Linked DNA regions of Flexivirga oryzae. The protein of the gene in region 1 interacts with the protein of each later gene in a pairwise test. Links are inferred from orthologs where the notes say so. Each region holds a gene or a part of one and is shown on either strand. Other genes may lie near its edges.

Evidence for each region. The genes of interacting proteins can lie anywhere in the genome.
Region 2: the proteins of ileS (region 1) and FHU39_RS00330 interact in binary tests that used the Escherichia coli proteins (3 or more experiments, as listed by UniProt). The link is inferred for Flexivirga oryzae from one-to-one orthologs.

What each region holds. Positions count from the first base shown.
Region 1 is NZ_JACHVQ010000001.1:454,011-458,326, forward strand. Bases 61-4,082 are described here. They hold ileS (isoleucine--tRNA ligase), read left to right. Parts: upstream 61-459; coding sequence 460-3,882; downstream 3,883-4,082. Other genes in these bases: FHU39_RS02140 (hypothetical protein), read right to left, coding at 61-149; FHU39_RS02150 (GNAT family N-acetyltransferase), read left to right, coding at 3,879-4,082. Also shown: more of FHU39_RS02140, read right to left, coding at 1-60; more of FHU39_RS02150, read left to right, coding at 4,083-4,316. UniProt on the Escherichia coli protein: Catalyzes the attachment of isoleucine to tRNA(Ile). As IleRS can inadvertently accommodate and process structurally similar amino acids such as valine, to avoid such errors it has two additional distinct tRNA(Ile)-dependent editing activities.
Region 2 is NZ_JACHVQ010000001.1:69,101-75,103, reverse strand. Bases 2,753-5,751 are described here. They hold FHU39_RS00330 (substrate-binding domain-containing protein), read right to left. Parts: upstream 4,761-5,751; coding sequence 3,744-4,760; downstream 2,753-3,743. Other genes in these bases: iolD (3D-(3,5/4)-trihydroxycyclohexane-1,2-dione acylhydrolase (decyclizing)), read right to left, coding at 4,757-5,751; FHU39_RS00335 (ABC transporter permease), read right to left, coding at 2,753-3,730. In the rest of the region: FHU39_RS00365 (inorganic phosphate transporter), read left to right, coding at 1-23; FHU39_RS00360 (hypothetical protein), read left to right, coding at 49-330; FHU39_RS23720 (DUF3349 domain-containing protein), read left to right, coding at 222-947; FHU39_RS00345 (inositol monophosphatase family protein), read left to right, coding at 1,079-1,876; FHU39_RS00340 (ATP-binding cassette domain-containing protein), read right to left, coding at 1,866-2,681; more of FHU39_RS00335, read right to left, coding at 2,678-2,752; more of iolD, read right to left, coding at 5,752-6,003. UniProt on the Escherichia coli protein: Part of the ABC transporter complex RbsABC involved in ribose import. Binds ribose. Also serves as the primary chemoreceptor for chemotaxis.

The DNA of each region.
Region 1 (4,316 bases):
CCCGAGGCGGTCGACTGTCGGGTGCGTGGTGCCGTGATGCCGGCGAGGGCCAGCTCCGACACGGCCTTGCCGAGCGAGGTGTTGTCGGCGCGTGCCTTCGCCCGGGCAGCACTGAGCACCGCCTCGTCGAGATCAAGGGTCGTGCGCATGAGCGCATCATAGCATCAATGCATCGTGATGCTCCGGACGGGCAATCGAGTTGGTAGCGGGGGGAGCGGGCCAATAGACTGTGGACAACAGCGTTCGAGCCGTCATCAGCGGCGAGCTTCCGGAAGAACAGCGCTTCGGTGCCCAGTAGAACCGGACGGGACGAGCCCGTCACAGCTCATGCACGAGCGGTTGTATGCCGAGAAGCGTCTCGTCATACAGCAAGCGAGGTGGTACCGCGGTGCGGCCCGGCAGAGACGGGCAGCGTCGTCCTCGACAGGACGAAACGACCGTAAGAGAGACGCACCGCGCATGACCTACCCGAAGGTCGACCTGACCGCCGCCGAACCACACGGAGTCGCACCCTCCGCGGACTTTCCCGCCATCGAGAAGGCGGTGCTGAAGTACTGGGACGCCGACGACACCTTCCGTGCGTCCGTCGAGCAGCGGGACCCGGGCACCAACGGCGACAACGAGTTCGTCTTCTACGACGGTCCGCCGTTCGCCAACGGCCTGCCGCACTACGGCCACCTGCTCACCGGCTACGTGAAGGACCTCATCCCGCGCTACGAGACGATGCGCGGTCACCGCGTCGAGCGCCGCTTCGGCTGGGACACCCACGGGCTGCCCGCCGAGCTCGAGGCGATGAAGCAGCTCGGGCTGAAGACCAAGGACGAGATCCTCGAGATGGGGGTCGACAAGTTCAACGCGGCGGCCCGCGCGTCGGTGCTGCGGTACACCGACGACTGGCGTGACTACGTCGAGCGGATGGGGCGCTGGGTCGACTTCGACAACGACTACAAGACGCTCAACCCCGACTTCATGGAGTCGGTGATCTGGGTCTTCAAACAGCTCTACGACAAGGGACTGATCTACGAGGGCTTCCGGGTGCTGCCCTACTGCTGGAACGACGAGACGCCGCTGTCCAACCACGAGCTGCGGATGGACGAGGACGTCTACCAGATGCGGCAGGACCCTGCCGTGACCGTCGGATTCCGTTGCACGAGCAGCAAACTCGACGTCCTGAAGGATGCCTACCTCCTCACCTGGACGACGACGCCGTGGACCCTCCCGTCCAACCTCGCGGTGATGGTCGGCCCGGACATCGACTACGTCGTGGTCGAGACCGACGTGCCGACCGGCACCCCCCAGCGCTACGTGCTGGCGCACGCGCGGCTGGCGGCATACGCCAAGGACCTGTTCGGTGACGCCAAGGCGGACCCCGAGCCGTATGTCGTCGCGCGGCTGACCGGCAGCGACCTGCTGGAGTCGGTGTACGCACCGCCGTTCACCTACTTCGCGGGCCACGACAAGGCGTTCCGCGTGGTGCCGGCCGACTTCGTGACGACCACGGACGGCACCGGCCTGGTGCACAGCGCCGGGGCGTTCGGTGAGGACGACATGATCGTCACCGAGCGCGAGGGGATCGCGCCGGTGATGCCGGTCGGGCCCGACGGTCGCTTCACCGCGCCCGTGGGCGAGTACGAAGGCATGCTCGTCTTCGACGCCAACCCGCACATCATCGACGACCTCAAAGCGGCGACCCGCGCGTTCTCCGCGGGTCTCGATATGGGCTCGGCTAGCGCCTCGCCCTACTCGACCAGCGCGGAGGGAACCTCGGCCGGCGCAGGCGGCTCTGTCACGCCTGGGACGGTGCTGCTGCGCCGCGAGACCTACGAGCACTCCTACCCGCACTGCTGGCGCTGCCGGAACCCGTTGATCTACAAGGGTGTCAGCTCCTGGTTCGTCAGCGTGACGAAGTTCAAGGACCGCATGCTCGCGCACAACCAGGAGATCAACTGGGTGCCCGGCAACGTCAAGGACGGTCAGTTCGGCAAGTGGCTGGCCAATGCCCGCGACTGGTCGATCACGCGCAACCGTTTCTGGGGCAGCCCGGTGCCGGTGTGGAAGTCGGACGACCCGGCACACCCGCGCATCGACGTCTACGGATCCTTCGAGGAACTGGAGCGCGACTTCGGTGTCGAGGTCGACGACCTGCACCGGCCGGGCATCGATACGTTGACCCGGCCCAACCCCGACGATCCGACGGGGAAGTCCACCATGCGCCGCGTCGAGGACGTGCTGGACGTGTGGTTCGACTCCGGTTCGATGCCGTACGGGCAGGTGCACTACCCGTTCGAGAACGCCGACTGGTTCGAGCACCACTATCCGGCGGACTTCATCGTCGAATACATCGGCCAGACCCGCGGCTGGTTCTACACGCTGCACATCCTGGCCACGGCGCTCTTCGACCGCCCAGCGTTCAAGAACGTCATCTGCCACGGCATCGTGCTCGGCAGCGACGGGCAGAAGATGTCCAAGTCGCTGGGCAACTACCCGGACGTGTCGGAGGTGTTCGACCGGGACGGCGCCGACGCCATGCGCTGGTTCCTGATGAGCAGCCCGATCCTGCGCGGCGGCAACCTCATCGTCACCGAGCAGGGCATCCGCGACGGTGTGCGGCAGGTGCTGCTGCCGTTGTGGAGCAGCTGGTACTTCTTCAGCCTTTACGCGAATGCCGCTGAGGCGACGATTCGTTCCTCATCGTCGGCTCAGCCTGAATCGGACAACGACCATGCAGAAGGGCATTGGCGCACCGACTCGCCCAATGTCATGGACCGCTACGTGCTGGCCAAGACCCGCGACCTGGTCGAGTCCGTGCGGATGGACCTGGACGAGTTCAACGTCGCCGGCGCGTGCGACGCGGTGCAGGGCTTCCTCGACGTGCTCACCAACTGGTACATCCGCCGGTCTCGCGAGCGCTTCTGGTCACAGGACGGTGTCGACGCCGACGCACAGGCAGCGTTCGACACGCTCTACACGGTGCTGGAGACGGTCTGCCGGGTGGCGGCGCCGTTGCTGCCCTTCGTCTCCGAGCAGGTATGGCGGGGGCTGACCGGTGGCCGCTCGGTCCACCTGACCGACTGGCCCGACGCGACCGACCTGCCTGCCGACGAGCGACTCGTCGACGCGATGGACCGTGCCCGGACGGTGTGCTCGACGACCCTGTCGGTGCGCAAGGCCCAGCAGTTGCGGGTGCGCCTGCCGCTGGCGAAGCTGACGGTCGTCGTGGACGACGCGGCGGCCCTCGGCGACTTCGCCGCGCTGATCTCCGACGAGGTCAACGTGCGCGACGTGGAGTTGGTGGATCTGGCGCACGCGAGCGAGGCCGACTTCGGCATACAACAGAAACTCACCGTCAACGCGCGGGCCGCCGGTCCGCGCCTCGGCAAGGACGTGCAGCGCGCCATCAAGGGCAGCAAGTCCGGGGACTGGTCGGTGGGCGCCGACGGCACCGTCACCAGCGGCGGATTGGCTTTGCAGGAGGGCGAATTCACCCTCGAGTCGGTGGTGACCGGCCAGTCGCAGGAGCACCAGGTCCCGGCAATGTTGCCCGGTGGCGGGTTCATCGTGCTGGACACCGAGGTCACCGACGAACTGCGCGCCGAAGGCCTCGCCCGCGACATCATCCGCGCCGTGCAGCAGGCCCGTCGTGCGGCCGGCCTGGACGTCAGCGACCGGATCCGGCTCGGCGTCGCCGGCGACGACGAGGCATGGCAGGCCACCGTTGCCCACCAGGAGCTGATCATGCGTGAGACGCTTGCCGTGCAGTTCGGCTCGGCGGGTGCCGGGCACGAGCTGCCGGGTGCCACCGACGCCGACCTGGGCGGTGGCAAGCACGTGTCGATCTCGGTCGAGCGGGTGGAGCCGTCAGTTGAGGGGACCCCGAAGTGAAGATAGCCAGCGGAGTGCTGCTGCGTGCGGCGACCGGCGACGACCTGCAGGGGGTGATCGCCGTCGGGCAGCAGACCTGGCCGGTCACCTACGGGCCGATCGCCGGTGACGATTACGTCGCGATGGGCCTGGCGAAGTGGTGGACCGCGGACGCGACCATCCCTGCCATCCGCGCCGGACGGGTCACGGTCGCCGAGTACGACGGTGAGATCGTCGGTATGACGTCCGTCGGCCCGCTCGACGGACACCTGGCGCTCTGGAAGCTCTACGTGCTGCCGGAGTTCCAGAGCTCCGGGGTGGGCGGCATGCTGATGCGCGCTGCGATCGCCAGGGCCAGGGCCGACGGGTATGACGAGATCGTGCTGTCCTACCTGGAAGGAAACGACAACGCCCGTGGCTTCTACGAGCACTACGGGTTCACCGAGACCGGTCGC
Region 2 (6,003 bases), 380 kb from region 1 along the record:
AGACCAAGGAGCCGGTCGCCTGACGGCGGCCTGGAGGGTATCGAGCAGATGAACATCGACTGGGCCGAGATGGCAACCGGCACCGCGAAAGTCATCGTCGCCGGACTGATCTTCGGCGCCGGGCTCCCGTTGCTCTACACCATGGGCATCCGACTCTGGGACACCGGCGATGAGGACCCGCAGGCGGACGGAACCGCCGTCGTCGGCAGGCAGTTCTCCCGATGGACGGCATACGCGATCTTCGCGGTGGTGCTTGCGGCGGTTATCATCGGCGTTCTGTACATCACCCAGAAGAGCATCGACCATTACCTCGGGATCGAGTTGTTCTGATGACCATGGCGACGAATTTATTGACTTCAGTAGTGGATTGGCTGCGGAAGGGATATCCGGAGGGCATACCGCCCAAGGACTTCCCTCCGCTGCTCGCGCTGCTGCAACGCTCCCTCAGCCCTGAGGAGGCGCAGTCGGTGTGCGCGCAGTTGATCTCCGACAACCCCGACGGCGACATCGCCCGGGAGGCGGTCGCCAACGCGGTCAAGCAGATCAAGGAGGCGCCGCCGAGCGAGGAGGAGATCAGCGAGATCGCCGAGCGGCTCGCCGCGGTGGGCTGGCCGATGTCGTTGTCCGAGGACGACGAGAGCCCCGAGCGCGTCGGCTTCTTCCAGCGGATCCTGGACTGGCTGCGGGCGGGTTACCCGGACGGCGTGCCGCCGACCGACTTCGTCCCGCTCTTCGCCCTGCTGCAGCGCCGGCTGACGAAGAAGGAGATCAAGCAGGTCGCCAAGGAGCTGATCGCCTCCAACAAGGTCCCCGGTGAGCCGAAGACGCCGATCTCCGAGGACGAGGCGCAGGAGCTGATGCAGGAGGTCGCCGGCGTGGTGCCGATCGAGGCGGACGTGGATCGGGTGCGCAAGCGGCTGGCGAAGAAGGGCTGGCCGCTGATCTGAGCGCCGGTGTCGCGGTCACAGGTCACCCCTGGGGCGACCCGCGCACGGTCCCGGGCCGATTCCCGCTCACAGGTCCCCCCAGCGGCGACTCCCGCACGGAGCAATCGGCCGCTGCCGATAGATTCGGTGCCATGCCGACGTATGACGACGACCTGCGCCTTGCGCACGTGCTGGCGGACGCAGTGGAGCCGACCAGCACGTCGCGCTTCCGCGCCGATGACCTGCACGTGACGGCGAAGCCCGACCTCACTCCGGTCACCGACGCCGACCTGGCGGTCGAGGAGATCATCCGCGGCCAGCTGAAGCGCGCGCGGCCACGCGACTCGGTGCAGGGCGAGGAGCACGGCACCGAGGGCAGCGGTCCGCGTCGCTGGATCATCGACCCGATCGACGGGACCAAGAACTTCGTGCGCGGCGTACCCGTCTGGGCGACGTTGATCGCGCTGGTCGACGACGGGCTCCCGGTCGTCGGGCTGGTCGCCGCGCCCGCGCTGGGTCGTCGCTGGTGGGCCGGGCTCGGCACCGGCGCCTGGAGCGGACGGTCCCTGTCGGGCGCGAAACGCATTGGTGTTTCGGGTGTTTCACAGCTCTCCGACGCGTCGGCATCTTTCGCAGGCTGGCACACCTGGGCCGATCTGGACCGTCGGGACGCGCTCGTGGAGCTGATGGACGATGTATGGCGGGTGCGCAGCTACGGCGACTTCTGGTCCCACATGCTGGTGGCCGAAGGCGCGATCGACTTCGCACCCGAGCCGGAGCTAGCGGTCCACGACATGGCGGCGCTCGCGCCGATCGTCACCGAGGCCGGCGGCCGCTTCACCGGGCTGGACGGCACGGACGGCCCGTGGAGCGGCAACGCCCTGTCGAGCAACGGGCTGCTGCACGACGAGGTACTGGCCCGGATCGGCGACGCCGCCTTCACTGAGTGACGCGCCCGCTGAGTTCGTGTGACAGTTCCTGTAGTTCGTCGCCACCGGCCATCTCGCCCGCGAGTTCGTCGACCGTGATCTCTTGCCGTGCCTTGTCCAGCGACACCCGACCCAGTTTCAGGACCACGAAGTGATTGCCGACGAGGTAGGCGTGGTGCGGGTTGTGGGTGATGAACACGACGCCCAGGCCGGCGTCACGCGCCTTCACGATGTACTTCAGGACGACGCCTGCTTGTTTGACCCCGAGCGCCGCCGTCGGCTCGTCCAGAATGATCACCTTCGCGCCGAAGTAGATCGCCCGCGCGATCGCGACGCATTGGCGTTGCCCACCCGACAGGGATCCCACCGGCCGGTCGATGTCCGGGATGTGAATGCCCATCTTGGCGAGCTCGGCGCTCGCGATCTGCCGCATCTGGCCGATGTCCAGACGCCCGAACGGACCGCGCGCGATCTCGTTGCCCAGGAAGAAGTTTCGCCATACGGCCATCAACGGGGCGAGGGCCAGATCCTGGTAGACCGTGGCGATCCCGGCATCCTGCGCCTCGCGTGGCGATGCGAAGTGCCGATGCTCGCCGCCGATGAGCATCTGGCCGGAGTTGTAGTCGTGCAGACCCGCCAGGATCTTGATCAGCGTGGACTTGCCCGCCCCGTTGTCCCCGAGCACACAGGTGACTTCTCCCTGCCGCACCGAAAGGCTCACACCTCGGAGGGCGTGGACGTTGCCGTAGCTCTTGCCGACGTCGGCCAGCTCCACCATGGTCGGCGTCGGCGCGTCGGGTGTCGGCTGCTCATCCGTCGCGGTCATCGCGCGCTCGCCTTCCGTTGGACTGTGGTGTTGACCAGGGTCGCGGCGACCAGCATCACCCCGAGGAAGGTCTTCAGCCAGTCGGGATTCCAGCCGGCATAGGTGATGCCGAGATAGGTCATGCCGTAGATCAGTGACCCGATGGACGCTCCGATCACCGACCCGTACCCGCCGGTGAGCAGGCAGCCACCGACGACCGCGGCGATGATGTAGATGAACTCGTTGCCGACTCCGAGGCTCGCCGTCAGGGTGTTGAAGCTGAAGAGCAGGTGCATCCCGAGCAACCAGCCGCAGAAGCTCACTGTCATGAACAGCCCGATCTTGGTGCCGACGACCGGGACGCCGACGGCACGTGCCGCGGGTGCGTCACCACCCGCCGCCAGGATCCAGTTGCCGATCTTCGTGCGGGTCAGCAGGTAGGCCCCGCACGCCGTCAGCACCAGCCAGAAGAGCACGGTGATGTTCAGCGTGACCGAACCGATCTTCCAGGTCTGCGCGAACATGTGTTTCGCACTGTTGTAACCGGCGATCCGTGAGATGTCCGGTGAAACGACCTGGCCCGAAATGCTCCGGGTCACAGCCAGATTGACGCCCTGGAGGATGAAGAAGGTGCCGAGCGTCACCAGGAAGCTCGGCAACTTCGTCCGGTGCAGCAACCAGCCGTTGAGGAAACCCACGCCCAAGGACAGCGCCAACGACACCACGACGCCGACCCACAGGTTGATCCCGAGGTCCCAGCAGAAGAGCGAGGCGATCAGGCTGGACGTGAGCACGGCGACGCCCGCGGACAGGTCGAACTCTCCGCCGATCATCAACAACGCGACGGGAACTGCCATGATCCCGATCGTCGACGCCTGGTAGAGGATGTTGCCCGTCGTCTCCAGGCTGCGGAAGCTGGATGCCGCGCAGAAGAACAGGATGAAGACGGCGATCGCACCGATGAGCGCCCCGACTTCCGGCTTGCTGAGCACCTGTGCCAGCACGGAACGCTGGTGGACCCGGTCTTCGGACGTTCCGGGCGGACCCGGTGCGTGGTCGACAGCGGTCATGACAACTCCTCGGTCAGCGGGTGCCGTTCGCAGCGTACTTGGCCACCGCGTTGACGTTGGACTTGTCGACGAAGGACGGGCCGGTCAGCGTGGGGCTGCCACCGCCGATGGTGTCGCCGTTGGTGAGGTAGAGCCAGAGCGAGTCGACCGCCAGGTAACCCTGCAGCCACGGCTGCTGGTCGACCGCGAAGTCGACGGTGCCGTCCTGGATGGCCTTGACCACGTCGGCGCTGGTGTCGAAGCTGACGAGTTTGGCCTTGGACCCGGCCTCCTTGATCGACTTCACCGCTGTCGTGGTGACGCCGGCGTTGAGGCTCACGACGTAGTCGATCGACTTGTCCTGCTGCAGTTTGGCGGTGATGCCGGACTGTACCGAGGTCGGGTCCTGCCCGTTGACGTAGATGTTGACCGTGCCCGGCACGTACTTCTTGATGCCGGCGCAGCGTGCCTGGAGACCGATGTTGCCCTGTTCGTGCATCACACACAGTGGGTGCTGCGCGCCGGACGCCTTGAGCTTCTTGCCGACCTCCTCCCCGGCCACCCCGTCGTCCTGCCCGAAGAAGCCGAGCAGGTTGTCCTGAGCCATGTACTGCTGACCCGAGTTGAGTCCGACGACCGGTATGCCGGCCTTCTCCGCGCTGGCGACCGCGGACGCCATCGCCTTGGGGTTGGCCAGGGTCACGGCGATGCCGTTGACCTTCTTGTCGGTGGCGGCCTGCACCAGCGCCGCCTGCTTCGTCGCGTCCGGGTCGGCCGAGTACTGCAGCTTGACGTTGTCCTTCTTCGCTGCGGCCTCCGCGCCCTTGCGGACCATGTCCCAGAAGACGTCACCCGGTGCCGAGTGCGTGACCATGGCGACGGTCACCCGGGGCGTCGATGCGACTCCGGCGTTTCCGGCAGTGTCCGAGGAGGTTCCCTTCGCCTTACCTCCCGAGGAGCACGCGGCCAGTGAGACCGCCGTGAGTATCGCGGCCGAGGTGGCAAGGACCTTGCGGGTGCTGCGGTTCTTCTTCATGGTTGTGCCTTTCACAGGGTCACCGCGTCATTGGGCGGTTCGGGCGGATCTGTCGGTCGAACATAGGGGTGCTGCGCGGTCTTGTGCTGCTCGTAGCGGTTCCTCGCTTCCCGGGTGCTGTCCACCCCGGAGACCTCGCTGACGGGCACGTCCCACCAGGCGGCCGAGTCCGGCGTCGCGACGAACGGGTCGGTGGACACGTGGATCACGACGGGACCGGAACGGTCCGGTGCGGCCTTCGCCGTGCGGATCGCCTCGTGGAGCTCGTCGATCGATGCGGCGACCAGGACGGTCGCCCCGAGGCTACGCGCGTTGGCGGCCAGATCGACCGGGAGGAAGTCACCGGCCAGGTGGCCCGCGCCGTCCCGATAGCGGTAGCTCGTGCCGAAGCGCTGCGATCCCAACGTCTGCGACAGTGAGCCGATGGAACCGAAACCGTGGTTCTGCACCAGGACCACGATGATCTTGATGCGTTCCTGCACGGCGGTCACCAACTCGGTCGGCATCATCAGATAGCCGCCGTCGCCCACCATCGCGAAGACGTCACGTGACGGGTCGGCCAGCCGAACCCCGATCGCGGCCGGGATCTCGTAGCCCATGCAGGAGTAGCCGTACTCCACGTGGTAGCCGTAGGCGTCCCGCACCCGCCACAGCTTGTGCAGATCTCCCGGCATCGAGCCGGCCGCACAGACGACCACGTCCCGCGGGTCGCTCAGACGATTGACGGCCCCGAGGACCGAACCCTGGGTCAGCAGGCCGTCCGGCAGGCCTTCGCGAGTCGCGGCGTCCTCGGCGTAGGCGAGTTCGACCTGGGCATCCCAGTCCCGCCAAAGGCGTTGCTGCTCCTCGCGGTAAGAGCCGGGAACGCTCCATCCGGACAACCTTTTCGTGAGGCCGTCGACGGCATCCCGCGCGTCCGCGACGACCTCGAGTGCGGCGTGTTTGACTGCATCGCTGCGGACGACGTTGAGGTTGATGAAGCGCACATCCGGTGACCGGAAGACGGTGCGTGACGCCGTGCTGAAGTCGGTCCACCGCGTCCCGATCCCGATTACCAGGTCTGCCTTCACGGCAAGGGAATTCGCAGCCGTGGTGCCCGTCGAGCCGACCGCCCCGACCAGGTTCGGGTGACCGTGGAGCAATGCGCCCTTGCCTGCCTGGGTCTCGGCGACAGGGATGCCGGTCCGGGCACTCAGCTCGTCGAGCGCGTCCTCGGCGCCCGAGTAGTGCACCCCACCGCCGGCGACGATCAATGGAC